DNA from 3 places in the Planococcus sp. BI3 genome. Region 1 is predicted to be linked to each of the others. Evidence: riboswitches for the same ligand, from Rfam matches in the RefSeq annotation. Region 1 holds a riboswitch; each other region holds the start of a gene.
What was found. Region 1 has a riboswitch for S-adenosylmethionine ahead of AC1MEO_RS15705 (methionine ABC transporter ATP-binding protein). Riboswitches for the same ligand answer to the same signal wherever they lie in the genome.

Region 1 (5,621 bases):
GACCAATTATATGTGAATGGTAAAGCCAAGGCCGAGCCTTATCTGGCTGATAACCGAAAAATAGCCGAAAAGCAGGGATTTCCTCGGTTAACGGAGGATTTTGAGGAATTTACTGTGCCTGCCGAATCCTATTATGTATTAGGGGATAACCGCTTAAACAGTATGGATTCCAGAGTGCTAGGGTTTATCTCCAAGGACTCTATCATCGGGGAAGTGAAAATCAGGCTTTCGCCACTTGACCACATCGGGATTGTGGAATGACGGTGAATGCTCTATCGGTCCAAAACCGAAAAAAGACAGCTGCCCATTTCCGGGCAGCTGTCTTTTTTCAGTTTAAAATAAATTCAATTTATCGATGCGGTCCATCGCTTCGGTGATACGGGTTTCATCTACCAATAATCCGACACGGACAAATCCTTCTCCGCCAGCGCCGAATCCGCTGCCGGCAGCAACTGAAATGTCCGCTTTTTCAAGCAGGAAATCTGCAAATTCAACACTGGTAAAGCCTTTTGGAACCGGCAGCCAGGCAAAAAAGGAGCCTTGTGGAGCTTCAATTTCCCATCCGATGCGCGCACACTCTTTGACCAGGACGTTGCGGCGTTTTTCGTAGAGATCCACTAAATTATCCACGCAATGCTGATCCGCACTTAAAGCTTCGGCGGCAGCCATTTGGACAGCTGGGAACAATCCGGCAAATAGATGATCCTGGATCAGGTTCAGGGCTTCGATCATTTTTGAGTGTCCGACCGCAAATCCAATGCGCCAGCCGGCCATATTATAGGTTTTCGATAAAGTATACATCTCGATGCCGACTTCTTTGGCGCCTTCGGATTGCAGGAAGCTCACCGGTTTTTTCCCTTCGAAGCCGACAGCTCCATAAGCGAAATCATGGACGACGGCAATGCCGTTGTCTTTTGCAAAAGCGACGGTCTCATCAAAGAAGTCTCCATTCGCCACTGCGCCTGTCGGGTTGTTCGGGTAGTTTAAATACATCAGCTTGGCACCTGAGCGGACGGATTCGGGCAACTTGCTATAATCCGGCAAATAGCCGTTTTCAGGATCTAGCCGCATCAGCTCATAGTCGATGTCGGCGAGTGGGGCCCCGGACAGGTAATCGGGATAGCCAGGGTCCGGCAAAAGCAGCAGGTCCCCGGGATTCAGCAGCGCCAATGGCAATTCAACAAGCCCGATTTTTGTTCCAGCCAGGATGGCGACTTCAAGATCGGGGTCGATGTCCACGCCGTATTCGCGTTTGTAGAAATCCACTGCAGCGTGGCGCAGCTCAGCAATGCCGCGGAACGGCGAATACTTATGTGTTTTTGGATCAGCCGCTGCGGTTTGCAGTGCCTTGATGATATGGTCGGGCGTCGGCTGGTCAGGATTGCCCTGGCCAAGGTTGATGACGTCGCGTCCTTCGGCGATGGCTTTACTTGTTTTAGCGACCAATGAAGCAAAAAATTGGGTAGGCAGGTTTTGCAGGCGATTTGAAAATTCCATATAATTCTCCTTGTTTTCGAAATAATTGCACATCTACCCCAAATCTTATAGAGTTGAAGGTAACTTGTCTAGTGGAGGAGAAACATATGAAAATTGCATGCGTTCAGATGGATATCGCTTTTGGAGAGCCGGAACTGAATTATCAGCGAGTCATGGACTATTTAAGAGAAGCAGCCGATGGTGGAGCGGAAACGATCGTCCTGCCCGAAATGTGGAATACGGGATACGCATTGACGGAGCTGGGCACACTTGCAGACAGCTCGAACCGGACCGTGGAGTTGCTGAAGAGTTTTGCAAAAGAACACAAGGTCAATATTGTCGGCGGATCTGTTTCAACGAAAAAAAAGGGTGGTTTCTATAACACGATGTATGTCGTCGATAAAAGCGGCAAGCTTGTTTCAGAATATGATAAAGCGCACCGCTTCGGTTTGATGGACGAGCATATCCACCTTGAAGAAGGCGAATCACTGGGCACATTCGAGTTGGAAAATACCGTTTACGGCGGAGTCATCTGCTATGATATCCGTTTCCCTGAATGGATCCGCGCGCAGGCGCTAAACGGGGCAAAACTTATTTTTGTATCAGCCGAATGGCCGGAAGCACGAATTGACCATTGGCGCATCCTGTTGCAGGCGCGCGCGATCGAGAACCAATGCTTTATTGTGGCAGTGAACCGCATCGGCAGCGATCCGAACAATGAATTCGGCGGCAGCACGATGGCAATTGCACCGTGGGGAGAAGTTCGCCTCGACATGAAGAAAGACGAAGGCGTCGCTTACGTCGATATCGATTTGGCTGAAGTGGAGGAAGTCCGGAAGCGGATTCCGGTTTTTGAAGACCGCCGTGAGAAATTGTATGAAAAGTTCAAAAAGTAGATTGACACTCTGCACGAATGTCTGTAACATAAAATTCAATCAAATAACGTAAACTTATCAAGAGAGACCGAGGGGTAGGCCCTATGACGTCCGGCAACCCCCGACTGGGAAGGTGCCAAGTCCTGCGGAATGTGAAAACGTTCCGGAAGATAAGTCGAGAACTTAAAATTTTCGATGCCTCTTTCTTGATGAAAGAGGCATCTTTTTATTGCCGGGAGGACGCTATGATCCAGATTGAGAAATTGACGAAGACTTACACAACTAAGCATGGCACAGTCACCGGAGTGGACAATGTTTCACTGGAAATTGGCAAAGGCGAAATTTTTGGCATTGTCGGCTATTCCGGTGCCGGAAAAAGTTCCTTGATCCGATGCATTAACCTGCTGGAACGGCCGACCTCTGGCAGCGTTACAGTAGATGGCAAAGATCTGACCCAACTGAATGGAGACCAGCTGCGAAAAGCCCGTTTGAAGATCGGCATGATTTTCCAGCATTTTTATCTGATCAGCCAAAAGACAGTTTACGACAATATCGCTTTTGCACTTCGCGCAGCAGGAACACCACCCAAAAGCATCAAAAGCCGTGTAGAAGAGCTGCTGGAAATGGTCGGCTTATCTGACAAGCGGGATGTTTATCCGGCACAGTTGAGCGGTGGCCAAAAGCAGCGCGTCGGCATTGCGCGGGCACTGGCGAACAATCCGGCCGTGCTGCTGTGCGATGAAGCCACATCTGCACTTGATCCCAATACGACGTTGTCCATTTTGCGTCTATTGAAAGACATCAACCGTAAATTGAATATCACCATTGTCCTCATCACGCATGAAATGAATGTCGTCAAGGAAATCTGTGACCGCATGGCCGTCATGCAAGGGGGACGCGTCATCGAAGAAGGGCAGGTCTATGATATTTTTGCCGATCCCCAAAAAGAATTGACCAAGGAATTCATTTCCAGTGTTGTATCGTTCAATGTTCCAGAGCATATCCTGAGCGAATTTACGGGTACGCTGGTGAAGGTGCTGTTCAAAGGCGGTGTGGCTGGAGAAGGTGTGATTTCCGATATGCTGCAGAATTATCCGGTCAAAGGAAACTTTTTGCATGGAGCGATTGAGTATATTCAGGAACAGCCTCTTGGCATTTTCATCATGGAGTTGAAAGGTGCTTCTACCGCGGTTATGGACGCATTAAAGTATATGGAAAGCAGATCAGCAATTGTGGAGGTGATTCCGAATGGGCATTGAATGGGGACGGATTATTGAATTGTGGCCGGAAATACAGACTGCTTTTTTTCAGACATTGACGATGATCGGCATTTCATTGGGTGTGGCGCTGATTGTTGGCCTGCCATTGGGGATCCTGTTATTCATTACAGACCGCGGCTTGTTCCTCGAAAATCGGCCGGTCAATGCGGTGGTCGGTTTTGTTGTCAACATCGTGCGTTCCATTCCATTTATCATTCTATTGGTGGCACTCATCCCATTGACGAAATTCATTACAGGAACGACAATCGGTCCGATTGCGGCAAGTGTTTCTTTATCGGTTGCAGCGATTCCTTTTTTCGCACGGATTGTGGAAAACTCACTCCGTGAAATCGACAAAGGAGTCATCGAAGCAGCGATTGCAGTGGGCGCTACACCGTGGATGATCATTAAAGATGTTCTGCTTCCTGAAGCGAAAGCGAGCATTATCCAGGGTGTTACATTGACCATCATCAGCCTGGTTGCCTATTCGGCCATGGCTGGCGTTGTGGGAGGCGGAGGCATTGGAGATTTAGCCATCCGCTTCGGTTATTACCGGTACGACAATACCATTATGGTTGTCACAGTCGTCATTTTGATTGTGCTGGTCCAATTGATTCAACAGGCAGGAGATTACACAGCGAAAGCCATCGATAAACGATAAGGGGAGAATGACATGAAAAAATTAGGATTAGTATTGGCAGCGAGTGCATTGGTTTTGGCAGCATGCGGCGGCGGAGAAGAAAGCGACTCTGCAGGAACGACAGAAGAAGCTTCGAAAGAGATTAAATTAGGGGCAACCGCAGGACCATACAGCGACATGCTGAGCAAGGCAATCGTACCTGGCCTGGAGGAAAAAGGCTATACAGTGGAACTGGTGGAATTCAGCGATTACATTCAGCCGAACGTAGCGCTTGATGGCGGAGATATCGATGCCAACCTGTTTCAGCACACGATTTACCTGGAAAACTTCGAAAAAGAGAACAGCATGGACCTTTCTGCATTGATCACTGTGCCGACAGCGCCTATGGGCATCTATTCAAACCAATACGATTCATTGGAAGCAGTGGAAGATGGAGCGACCATCGCGATTCCGAACGATCCGGTAAATGGTGCACGTGCCCTTTTGATGCTTCAGGATGAAGGCTTGGTTGAAATGGATCCGGAAGCGGAAGTTCTGCAGGCTTCGGAAAGAGATGTCGTAACGAATACGAAAAACCTGGAGTTCCAGCCAATTGAAGCGGGCCAGTTGCCGCGTGCAGTGGACGGCTCTGATTTAGCGGCAGTACCTGGAAACTTTGCAATCGCTGCGGAGATGGATCTGCTTGACGCGTTGGCACTTGAGAACATGCCCGAGCAATACCGCAATGTTGTGGCGGTCAATGCTGAAAATGAAGACAGTGAATTGGCTGCTGACTTAGTGGAAATTGTGGAATCTGCTGAATTTGAAGCTGTAATTGATGCGGAATTTGAAGGATTCGGCAAGCCGGAATGGATGGCCGAATAACAGTTCCTAGACAGAAAGCCGCTCCCGAGAAAATCTGGAGCGGCTTTTGTCTATATTAAAAAGGCTTCACCATCAAATAGTGCTTTCAGGAAACTAGCTTGACCATGTGGTGGAAAGGTTCACCGATGATGGTCCAGGGTTCGGAAATGGAATAGCCGAGGCGTTTGTATAAGCGAATCGCTCCCTCTTTATCGATATCAACGTTCAGCGAGAGCTTGCCGCCTCCTTGAGAAAGAACCCGTTCTTCTGCAAATTCGAATAACTTGGAGCCGATTCCTTGCCCCTGGCAGGCGGGATCGACTGAGACGGTATCGATATACCATTCATCCAGATGGGCTTCGGGTTCGATTGTCCGCTCGTGGCCTTGCTTTTGGAGCTGTTCGATCAAGAAGCGATCCAGGGCTTCGGCTTGATTGCCGTGATACAGCACCAACGCGCCGGCAATCTCTCCATTTACTAGAGCTGTGTAAGTATATCGGTGGCTATGGCGCGTATGCTCACCGCGGA
Region 2 (5,621 bases), 1.8 Mb from region 1:
GCGTCGATTTCACCAGACTCTAAATCTTCATTCGGCAGGATGTAATCCTGATAAGTTTCGATTTCAAGTGTAATGCCCTGTTCTTCAAGCAATGGCTTTGCCTGCTCTAAAATTTCAGCGTGCGGCACATTGGAAGCCCCTACGCGCAAAGTCTGAGACTCTTCTTCACTAGCCCCGCCATTGCCGCATCCTGCAAGTACCAAAGCCGTTAATGCTGTTCCTGCTACAAATTTCTTCATGTTCAATCTCTCCCTTATGATGTGTTTTATATAGTACGGAAAATCCGCTATTACCGTTTGTCTGCTTTTGTGGTGACTATATCCCCGATATATTGAATGATAAAGACGATGATCAAGATCAAGATCGTCGCCATCAATGTAACGTCTTCACGGCTGCGTTGAAAGCCGTCCAGGAAAGCCAATGTCCCAAGGCCGCCAGCGCCTATGATGCCGGCCATGGCCGTATAGCCGACGAGTGCAATGGCTGTCACCGTGATACCGGAAATCAACGCCGGTTTCGATTCAGGCAACAGCACCTTCCAGATGATAGTGCCGGTCGTCGCGCCCATCGACCGAGCTGCTTCAAGGACGCCTTTGTCGATTTCCTTCAATGCAATGAGAACCATCCGTGCGTAAAATGGAGCCGAGCCGATGATCAATGCCGGCAATGCCGCGTTAGGACCCCGGATCGAGCCCATCAGGAATAGAGTAAACGGGATCAAAAGAATGATCAGGATAATAAAAGGAATCGAACGGAAAATATTGACGAATGCTCCTGTCAGCCAATTGACCACTTTGTTGGCCCATAATTGTTTCGGTGCCGTCAAAAACAACAGGATGCCGAGGGCTAATCCGATAACGAACGTAAATACTGTTGATAATGCCGTCATATAGAGTGTTTCAAGTGTGGCTTCCCACATATTGTCCCAGTCTACATTCGGGAATAAAGAATCAATCATTGTGCATCACCTCCGCTTGAACATCTTCTAAACGAAGAAATGCCAGTGCTTCTTCGATTTCTCCAGGAGAACCTTTCAACTGGAGAATCAATGTTCCATAGGCCCCCCGTTGGGTATGTGATATATTCCCTTGGACAATATTGACCTCCACAGCATGGCTGCGGATCAATTTCGTCAGGATTGGCTGTTCGGTTTGCTCACCAACAAAAATCAACTTCACCAATTCGCCTGTCGGATATAACTCCCGAAGATTTTTGATGGTTTCCTGCGAATCACCACTGGCGGTCACCTGTGCGACAAAACGTTTAGTGATCTCCTCTTTTGGCGATTGGAAAACCTCCAGGACATCACCCAGTTCAACGACCCGCCCGCCTTCCATGACGGCCACACGGTGGCAAATCTTTCGAATGACGTGCATTTCATGCGTGATCAAGACAATCGTCAATCCCAATCGCTTGTTGATATCCACCAGCAGATCCAAAATGGCGTCTGTAGTTTCCGGATCAAGAGCTGATGTCGCTTCATCGCATAACAGCACTTCCGGATCGTTTGCCAGCGCCCGGGCGATGCCGACACGTTGTTTCTGCCCTCCTGAAAGCTCGGATGGATAAGCATGTTCACGGCCGGTCAAGCCGACCAGTTCAATCAGTTCCTGAACCCGTTTACCGCGCTGTTGTTTCGACACGCCGGCAATTTCAAGCGGAAATTCGATATTTTCTGTGACTGTACGGGACCACAGCAGGTTGAAATGCTGGAATATCATGCTGACCTTTTGACGGGCCTTCCGCAATTCTGCGCCTTTAATGGACGTAATCACCTTGCCATTAATTTCTACCGTACCTGAAGTCGGCTTTTCCAACCCATTCAACAAACGGATCAATGTGCTTTTACCGGCTCCACTATATCCGATGATGCCGAATATTTCTCCATCGGCAATGGATAAATCAACCTGGTCAACAGCTGTAAGAACTGCTTTCCCTGTATCGAATATTTTTGTCACTTTCTTTAACTCAATCATTCTCTGAACACCCCTGAATCCTAAAAATAAAAAGCCCTTCCGCGCATAACTGAGCAGAAGGGCAAACGTATATTATACGGAAACCAATCTCTCATCTTCCAAAGCTTTCGCTTCGTGTGATTTGGCACCATTTCATTTTCATGACGGTTGCCGGGCTTCATAGGGCACTTCCCTCCACCACTCTTAATAAGAGTTTCGATATGAAATTAATTGAAAGCATAAGAAAGTTTGAACTTATAGGTCAATTCCAAGGCTTACTCCAATTAAATGGTGCTTGTTCTTTTCTTATCAGAAATTTAATTTACCACGACCGGCTATATTCGTCAACAGATTTCAACTTGCCATATAAATAAGGCACCGATTTGAAGGCATAAATTTTTTCTTTTAGTTTGCCATCCTCCGTAATCAACAGACACGGCACACTCTCCACTTCATACAGGCCGGCGATTTCCTGGACGTAATTCAAGTTTGCTTTGCCGATTTGAAGATCCGGCAACAGCTCTGTAACGACAGACAACATTTTGGATGCCACCTGACAGGTCCCACACATAGGCGTGTACAAATAAAAGGCCGTGATGTGTTTGGTATTCTTTTCTTTGGTCCATTCTTTATGAGTCCATTCCTTCATCTTCTTCATCCCTCTATCAATAGCTTATTGACCTGGACATTCGCAGCGATCAGCACATCCATCAGAATGCGGAGCGGTGTTTTTGCGACTTCCTTATAGCTCCGGTTGACATAGAAATGCCGGGCTTCGGGGAACTCGCGTTTGACCAGCTTCCGCAATTTTTCTCCTGAAGGGTCTGCATCCACTAATATGATGATGTCCTGGCCTTCGTATGGCAGCAATAATTCTTCAAGTCGCGATGCACTTACTGTACCATTTGTGCAAAGAATCGTCACGGGTTCTGCAATGAGCGGTGCAATCCTCGACTTGTCGCTGATCCCTTCCACCACAATCACCTTTCCCATAAACACTCACCCCATCGAAAATAGTATAAGAAAAGATGTCATCTATTACAAGCCGGACAAATGCCCTTTCTAGTTTTGTATTCCACAAGATGGTCCTGCAAAAACACGTTTCTGCAAGTCAATGGCTGCGCTTCTTTCAAGCTGAAACGTGCACCTATAAAAAAAAAGCGCCAACATGCAGGCGCTTTCCGAAGTTTACTCGTTGATCATTTCTTTGTATTGGTCTGCCGTCATCAATGCACTGACTTCTTCTTCAGAAGGAGCTTCGATAACCACCATCCAAGCCTGCTCGTAAGGTGACTCGTTGACGAATTCCGGGCTGTCTTCAAGCTCAGAATTGACTTCAACTACTTTTCCGCTGATTGGCGCATACAATTCCGAAACCGTCTTAACGGATTCAACGCTGCCAAAAGGTTGATCTTTTTTCAGTTCGTCTCCAACCTGTGGAAGTTCGACGAAAACGATATCCCCCAATTCAGCCTGTGCGAAATGAGTAATTCCGATACGCGCATTGCCCTCTTCGATCTTGACCCATTCATGTTCTTTTGAATAACGAAGTTCTGCTGGTGTGCTCATCTTGACCCCTCCAAATTATGTAGTCTATTCAAATTCAGTTTGACATAAACAGCTGCGAAATACAAGATGACGCCGATTTCTTACAGCCAGCTGTTTTGATAATCCGCTTCTTTAAAACCGAGCGTCACCGTTTTGCCGTCCCACGCCAGAGGCCGTTTGATCAGCATGCCATCTGAAGCCAAAAGCTCCAATTGCTGTTCTTCCGTCATGTTCGACAGCTTCTCTTTTAATCCAAGTGAACGGTAAACAAGACCGCTCGTATTGAAGAACTTCTTCAATTCCAAACCACTCGCCCCATAGATTTCAGCTAATTGTTCTTTTGTCGGCGGGTTTTCTGCAATATGTATTTCATTATATTCCACGTTATTTTTGTCGAGCCAGCTTTTTGCTTTCCGGCATGTTGTACATTTCGGGTATCCATAATAAGTAATCACGTTTCTGCCTCCTTTTTTTCTAAGCTTACCAAAAAGAAAGCTTCTGGTCGACGAATAAAAAAACAGGCAAACCCGGTAGACCTGGGCTTGCCTGTTTTCCATTATCCATTAAACGATGTATTTTTCGACATCGATCAGCTTGACAGCCGCTTCGCGTTTTTTCGCAATCACGTTGTAAGGTGTTGAACGAGTCAGTTTGCGCAATGCTGAAAGCATCATGCGCTGGTTGTCGCCTTCGATGGCAGCGATCAATGTTTCTTTCGCATCCTTTTCGATTTGATCGAATGCTTCCTGGCAATAAATCTGCGTATATAGAAGTTTTTGCTTGGCTTTTTCTTCACCTGACGCAGCAATTGCTTTTTCTGTACGCAAGACTACTGATTCCATTGCAAAGACGTTGCTGACGATGTCCGCGATGTTGACAAGTACTTCCTGCTCCGCTTCCAGTTTCGTGCCGTAAGTCTGAGCTGCAAGGCCAGTTGCAAGCAATGCGATTTTCTTCGCATTCTTCACCAGGTATTTCTCCTGAGCCAACGCTTCTGTCCCCACTTCTTCAGGCATCATCATCAACAATTCTTCCTGAAGCTTCTGTGCATGCTGCAATAAAGGCAACTCGCCTTTCATTGCTTTGCGCAATAGCGTTCCTGGTACAAGCAAGCGGTTGATTTCGTTGGTTCCTTCGAAAATACGGTTGATGCGTGAATCGCGGTAGATGCGCTCGATTTCGTATTCCTGCATAAAGCCATAGCCGCCATGCAATTGCACGCCTTCGTCCACAATATAATCCAATGTTTCCGTACCGAAGAATTTATTGAGTGAACATTCCACTGCAAATTCAGCGATAGAGTCAGCCACCAATTTGCCGTCTGCCTGCTGCTCATCCGTAAATCCGCTCATGCGGTCTTCGAACAATCCAACAGTACGGTAAACCGAACTTTCAACTGCATATAATTTAGACGCCATCGTCGCCAACTTCTCACGCGTCAAGTTGAATGAAGAAATCGGTGTCTTGAACTGCTGGCGCTGATTTGTATAAGGGATCGTCAATTCCATGGCACGTTTCGATGCGCCGATTGTGCCTACTCCCAATTTGTAGCGGCCAATGTTCAGGATATTAAACGCGATGATATGTCCGCGCCCCGCTTCGCCTAATAAGTTTTCAACAGGCACTTCAGCATCCTGCAGGATCAATGTCCGTGTAGAAGAAGATTTGATGCCCATTTTCTTTTCTTCCGGCCCTACAGAAACACCCGGAAATTCGCGTTCTACGATAAAGGCAGAGAATTTGTCTCCGTCAATTTTCGCATAGACTACGAAGACATCCGCAAATCCAGCATTGGTGATCCATTGCTTTTCACCGTTCAAGACATAATGCGTGCCTGCTTCGTTCAGTTTGGCAACGGTCTTCGCACCTAGTGCATCCGATCCTGAGCTCGGCTCAGTCAATGCGTATGCGGCAATCATTTCACCTGATGCCAATCTTGGCAGGTAGCTTTGCTTTTGTTCTTCATTGCCGAAAAGGACGATCGGCAATGAACCAATGCCGACATGCGCTCCGTGAGTGATTGAGAAGCCGCCCGCTTTCGACATTTTTTCAGCGATCAACGCAGAAGCGATTTTGTCCAAGCCAAGGCCACCGTATTGTTCCGGTACGTCAGCGCCA
Region 3 (5,621 bases), 1.8 Mb from region 1:
CAGCGGCTCGAATACCAGAGCCATGATACCGGACCTTTTTAACGGACTCGGTGCCAAACGGGTTGTGCTGTTCAGCGACCAAGGCTTAAAAGACGCCGGCATCGTCGATAAAGTGGCTGAAATCTTCCGCTTGACGCAAAACGGCACCGGCGCCCAATTAGTCGGCATCTTTACTGATATTCAGCAGGATGCGGGCAGCGAATCCGTCAACCGCGCCATCCAATATGCCCGCGAAATGGCTGCTGACTCTTTGCTCGCTGTCGGCGGCGGCAGTGTGTTGGATACCGTTAAAGGCGTTAAATTCGCATTGCATCACGGAATGACGGATATCAAAAAAGCGATTCCAGGCGGGTTGGCGTATTATACTTGGCCAGAAGCACAATTCATTCCGATTCCGCATATCGCCGTTCCAACTACTGCCGGAACCGGTTCAGAAGTCTCGCCGATTGCCGTCATCTATAATGAAGAAAAAAGAGTCAAAACGAATATCATCCACCCTTTCATCAGTGCCAATATGGCCGTTCTGGATCCGGACTTGACCCTTGGGTTGCCGCCGTTCATCACAGCTTTTACCGGCTTCGACGCATTGACCCACGCCATCGAAGCTTTGATGTCGCCTACAGCAACCGGCTTTACCGATGCCTATGCGCTTCAGACCATCCGGATGTTCGAAAAAAACATCGTGGAAGCCGTACAAAATGGCAGCAATGTCAAAGCCCGTATGGAGATGCTGCAAGCCAGCACCATGGGCATCACTGCCTTCAGCTTCGCGCTGAACGCCATTCCGGTCCACAATCTGGCACATGCTTACGGGGCGCTTTACCGGATACCGCATGGCCTTGCGAATGCGGTTTTCCTGCCCCACGTCATCGAAATGATTCCGGCGTTGTACCTGCCAAAAATCGAAGGACTGGCACAAGCCTTGAATCTGGATATCCGCAATAAATCTCCACAAACTTTACTTGAAGAAGTGGTGGAGAAAATCCGCAATATGCAAGAGCAAGTCGGTTTGCCGAAAGATTTCTCGAAATTTGATATTCCCGAGGATTCATTGCCGACTATCATCGCCGCAGTCCAGTCAGATCCTGCAGCCATGAATTTTCCACTCCCGGCTGAATTGATTGAAGCCATCGGAAAACGCGTTGATAAACTGCAGACAAGCTCCACTTCATAAAAAAAAGGACGGCCGGGCATCGCTGCCTGGCCGTCCTTTTTTGCTTTTCAGTTTTAGATGCCCGCTTCTACGCCAGCTTGTTCTTTCAGGATTGCTGCTTTGTCGGTGCGTTCCCAAGGAAGATCGACATCCGTACGGCCAAAATGTCCGTAGGCTGCAGTCTGCTTGTAGATCGGGCGGCGAAGATCAAGCATTTTGATGATTCCGGCAGGACGCAAATCAAAATTCGCGCGAACCAAATCGTCTAATTTGTCTTCATCCACTGTACCGGTGCCGAATGTATCGAAAGCGATGGACACGGGATGTGCCACACCGATTGCATACGCCAATTGCACTTCACATTTATCTGCAAGGCCAGCTGCTACAATGTTTTTCGCTACATAGCGTGCAGCATAGGCTGCTGAACGGTCAACTTTTGTTGCATCTTTACCGGAAAATGCTCCACCACCATGGCGAGCATAGCCACCGTAGGTATCCACGATGATTTTGCGGCCAGTCAAGCCTGCATCTCCCTGAGGTCCACCAATTACGAAACGCCCAGTTGGGTTGATGAAGTATTTCGTGTCTTCATCGATCCATTTTGCCGGAACAACTTCTTTAATGACGTATTCTTTGATATTGCGTTGAATCTGCTCAAGCGTTACTTCCGGGTGATGCTGAGTAGAGATGACAATCGTATCCACGCGAAGTGGTTTATTGTTTTCATCATATTCAACTGTCACCTGCGTTTTGCCATCCGGACGCAAATAGGGAAGAATTTCTTCCTTGCGTACTTCAGCCAAGCGGCGCGCCAATTTATGTGCCAGTGAAATCGGCAATGGCATTAATTCTTCTGTTTCGTTGTTGGCATATCCGAACATCAACCCTTGGTCGCCTGCTCCGATTTCATCCAATTCTTTATCTGTCATTTTGCCTTCGCGTGCTTCAAGTGCCACGTTGACTCCTGCAGCGATATCTGGTGATTGCTCATCGATCGCTGTAAGGACCGCACTAGTTTCTGAGTCGAAGCCGTATTTAGCTCGTGTATATCCAATTTCTTTTATCGTTTGTCTAACAACTTTCGGGATATCCACATAAGTGGAAGTAGTGATTTCTCCTGCTACCAGAACCAATCCTGTAGTTACAGTCGTTTCGCACGCGACACGCGCGTTTGGATCCTCGGTTAAGATTGCATCCAATATAGCATCTGAGATTTGGTCACAGATTTTATCCGGATGTCCTTCTGTTACTGATTCTGATGTAAATAATCGACGGTTTTTCAAAAAATGTTCCTCCTTATATCCTGCGAGATTGCTCTCGAAATTGATACGGTACTCGTTTCCCATGTCAAGTCCGTTCCAGACAAAATCCGGATTGAACTTTAAGCCGTTTGTGGCCTTTCACACGAGGATTAAGGGCATTCCATAAAAAAATCCCTTCACTCATTCACCATGAGGAAAGGAGAATCATCATAAGCACCTTTCACTCTTATCATCCAAGGCCTGTGAGCCTTGTTTCAGGTTTGGCACCATCACTGCGGTCGCAGCAGGTTGCCGGGTTTCATAGGGCCTGTCCCCTCCACCAGCTCGGAATAAGAGTATCCGTTCAATTTTTCATCATACGGAAATAGCACGGAGTTGTCAACATTTTTGGCAAATAAAAGTATTCAATTGAATTAAATAAAGAAATTCACCCGTTAAAACTATTGGATGGGGATGAAACAGATTGGCGGATAGAGGCTTCCAGCCCAGCTTTTATTACGCACAACCCCTTAGATTTCCACCTGATCTAAAAAACCCGTTTTTAATTTTTTCATTTCTGCAAGGGATTAGTATAGACTAATCAACCTAATGTGTTATACTAATGAACGAATATACATCCTCCCCATCGCTATGGGAATAATAGAAAAGGAAGGTACATATATATGACTTCAGTGAACTTTGCAAACGATTTGAAGGACCTTTTAACTGGCCAAAATGTACATGTTCAATTATCAGTGCCACAATTAGTGGAAGCAGCAACATCCCGCGGTGAAGCGGTACTGACACGGGAAGGCGCTGTAGCAGCGGAGACAGGGAAATACACTGGCCGCTCACCGAAAGACAAATACATTGTGGAAGAAGAAAGTTCTAAAAACAAAGTCGACTGGGGCAATGTGAACCGTCCAATTTCAAGCGAAGTTTTTGAAAAACTATACGCTAAAGTTATCAAGCACCTAAAAGACAAAGATGCACTTTACGTTTTCAAAGGATTTGCCGGAGCTGACCACGAATCACGTGTGCCAATCCAAACAATCACTGAATACGCGTGGCATAACCTGTTTGCCCACCAATTGTTCATCCGCCCATCGGCTGAAGAATTGAAAGTGCATGAAGCTCAATTCACTGTGGTCTATGCCCCTACATTCAAGGCAGATCCTGCTGTTGATGGCACCGCTTCTGAAACATTCATCATCGTGTCAATGGAAAAACGCATCATTTTGATCGGCGGAACTGAATATGCCGGCGAGATGAAGAAATCCATCTTCTCGATCATGAACTACCTGTTGCCTGAAAAAGGCATCCTTCCGATGCACTGTTCAGCTAATGTTGGACAAGATGGCGATGTTACCTTGTTCTTCGGCTTGTCCGGTACGGGCAAAACGACCTTGTCGGCTGATGGTGACCGTAAACTGGTCGGTGATGACGAGCACGGCTGGTCTGATAACGGCGTCTTTAATATCGAAGGCGGCTGCTATGCAAAAACCATCAATCTATCCCGTGAAAACGAACCACAGATCTATGACGCAATCCGTTTCGGTTCTGTTCTTGAAAACGTCGTAGTGGATCCTGATACACGCATCCCGAATTATGACGATGATTCACTGACTGAAAACACACGTGCTGCGTACCCGATGCAGGCAATTGATAATATTGTAGACCCTTCTGTAGCAGGTCATCCGAAAACAATCGTCTTCCTGACAGCAGATGCTTTCGGCGTTCTGCCTCCAATCAGCAAGTTGACGAAAGAGCAGGCAATGTACCATTTCCTAAGTGGCTACACATCGAAATTGGCTGGTACGGAACGCGGCATCACATCTCCTGAAGCAACGTTCTCAACGTGCTTCGGTTCACCGTTCCTTCCATTGCACGCAACAGTCTATGCTGAAATGCTCGGCAAAAAAATTGATGAGCACGGCGTTCAGGTGTTCCTTGTCAATACCGGCTGGACTGGCGGCGTATACGGAGTCGGAAGCCGCATGAAGCTTTCTTACACACGGACAATGGTTCGCGCTGCCATCAAAGGCGAATTGAACAATGTCCCGACTGAAAAAGAATCATTCTTCGGCCTTGAGATTCCTGTAGAAGTACCAGGCGTTCCAACAGAAGTGTTGAACCCGCGCAATGCATGGGCTGACAAAGAAGCTTACGATCAAAAAGCATTGGCATTGGCACAGGCATTCCAGAAAAACTTCCAGAAGTTCGGTACCGTTTCTCCTGAAATCACGACACATGGCGGACCGCTTCAAAAATAAGCACGTTAATAAAAGCCCGTTCGGAGTAAAATCCGAATGGGCTTTTTTTGCGTGCTGATGGGCAACCTTCAGCAGACTGGTTGGAGCGTAATAAGACCCTTTGCAGGAATTTCTTACGCTTCTCTATCTCTCATCCATTTACAGACCGCTTTAACTGTATTGCGGTTGGCCGCCGGCGGAAAGAAATGTGTATACTCCGGGAAGTACCAGGTTTCGTGCTCCTGGCCATTTAGTTTCAGCGCTTCTTCCAGCAGATAGGCCTGAGCAGGAAAGACATTTTCGTCCTTCAATCCATGGATAATCAGAACCGGTGCATCGCTTTCGTCGATCCGCAGCAGTGGGTTGCGTTCTTCGTATTCAACTAATGCCGTATTGGGTGTACCACCATAGAGCCGTTTCATCATGCGCCGCATGTCTGGACGCTCTTTATAGGTCAGCACCGTATCTGTAACTCCTGCCCATGTGACGAGCGACGTGATATCCTGACGCAGGATTGCGGTCCATAACGCCATGATGCCTCCTCTTGAAAACGCCAGCAGGTGCACGTTCCCGTTGCTGTATTTCTTCAGTACGTCGACCGCATGGACTGCATCCCAACGGTCCGCACCGGCAAATTCATCGCGGCCTTCCCCGCCCCGATTGCCTCTGTAATACGGAGCAAATACAACAAACCCCTGCACTGCAAATTGGGCGATCCTTGCCGGGCGCACCATTCCGATCGACTGGATGCCGCCCCTCAAATACAGGATGCCGCTATAGCTCCCTGGCTCTTTCGGTTCTGCCAGCATGCCCTTCACCCTCAATCCCTCCGACCAATAAACAATTTCCGTCAAACGGACATGCGGATTCGGCGAAGGATAAGGTTTTTTCGTTTCAATCGTCCCATTTTCCAAATTGCTTCACCTTCTCTATTATTTTCCTCATTCCAGCATCTTTCATTAAAAAACTGAATCT

Region 2: another riboswitch for S-adenosylmethionine. It lies ahead of AC1MEO_RS06960 (methionine ABC transporter ATP-binding protein); the one in region 1 lies ahead of AC1MEO_RS15705 (methionine ABC transporter ATP-binding protein).
Region 3: another riboswitch for S-adenosylmethionine. It lies ahead of metK (methionine adenosyltransferase); the one in region 1 lies ahead of AC1MEO_RS15705 (methionine ABC transporter ATP-binding protein).

What each region holds. Positions count from the first base shown of each region.
Region 1 covers NZ_CM155266.1:3,134,187-3,139,807, forward strand. Annotated here, with positions in the region: gene lepB (signal peptidase I) at 1-261, shown strand, start outside; gene AC1MEO_RS15695 (aminotransferase class I/II-fold pyridoxal phosphate-dependent enzyme) at 334-1,497, opposite strand; gene AC1MEO_RS15700 (carbon-nitrogen family hydrolase) at 1,584-2,372, shown strand; SAM riboswitch class I at 2,424-2,528, shown strand; gene AC1MEO_RS15705 (methionine ABC transporter ATP-binding protein) at 2,597-3,610, shown strand; gene AC1MEO_RS15710 (methionine ABC transporter permease) at 3,600-4,271, shown strand; gene AC1MEO_RS15715 (MetQ/NlpA family ABC transporter substrate-binding protein) at 4,284-5,114, shown strand; gene AC1MEO_RS15720 (N-acetyltransferase family protein) at 5,200-5,621, opposite strand, start outside.
Region 2 covers NZ_CM155266.1:1,365,240-1,370,860, forward strand. Annotated here, with positions in the region: gene AC1MEO_RS06950 (MetQ/NlpA family ABC transporter substrate-binding protein) at 1-239, opposite strand, end outside; gene AC1MEO_RS06955 (methionine ABC transporter permease) at 290-958, opposite strand; gene AC1MEO_RS06960 (methionine ABC transporter ATP-binding protein) at 951-1,976, opposite strand; SAM riboswitch class I at 2,065-2,169, opposite strand; gene AC1MEO_RS06965 (thioredoxin family protein) at 2,278-2,604, opposite strand; gene AC1MEO_RS06970 (toprim domain-containing protein) at 2,610-2,948, opposite strand; gene gcvH (glycine cleavage system protein GcvH) at 3,144-3,524, opposite strand; gene AC1MEO_RS06980 (arsenate reductase family protein) at 3,605-3,958, opposite strand; gene AC1MEO_RS06985 (acyl-CoA dehydrogenase family protein) at 4,067-5,621, opposite strand, start outside.
Region 3 covers NZ_CM155266.1:1,288,418-1,294,038, forward strand. Annotated here, with positions in the region: gene AC1MEO_RS06480 (iron-containing alcohol dehydrogenase) at 1-1,174, shown strand, start outside; gene metK (methionine adenosyltransferase) at 1,228-2,436, opposite strand; SAM riboswitch class I at 2,639-2,751, opposite strand; gene pckA (phosphoenolpyruvate carboxykinase (ATP)) at 3,078-4,667, shown strand; gene AC1MEO_RS06495 (alpha/beta hydrolase family protein) at 4,781-5,560, opposite strand; gene ytkD (RNA deprotection pyrophosphohydrolase) at 5,541-5,621, opposite strand, start outside.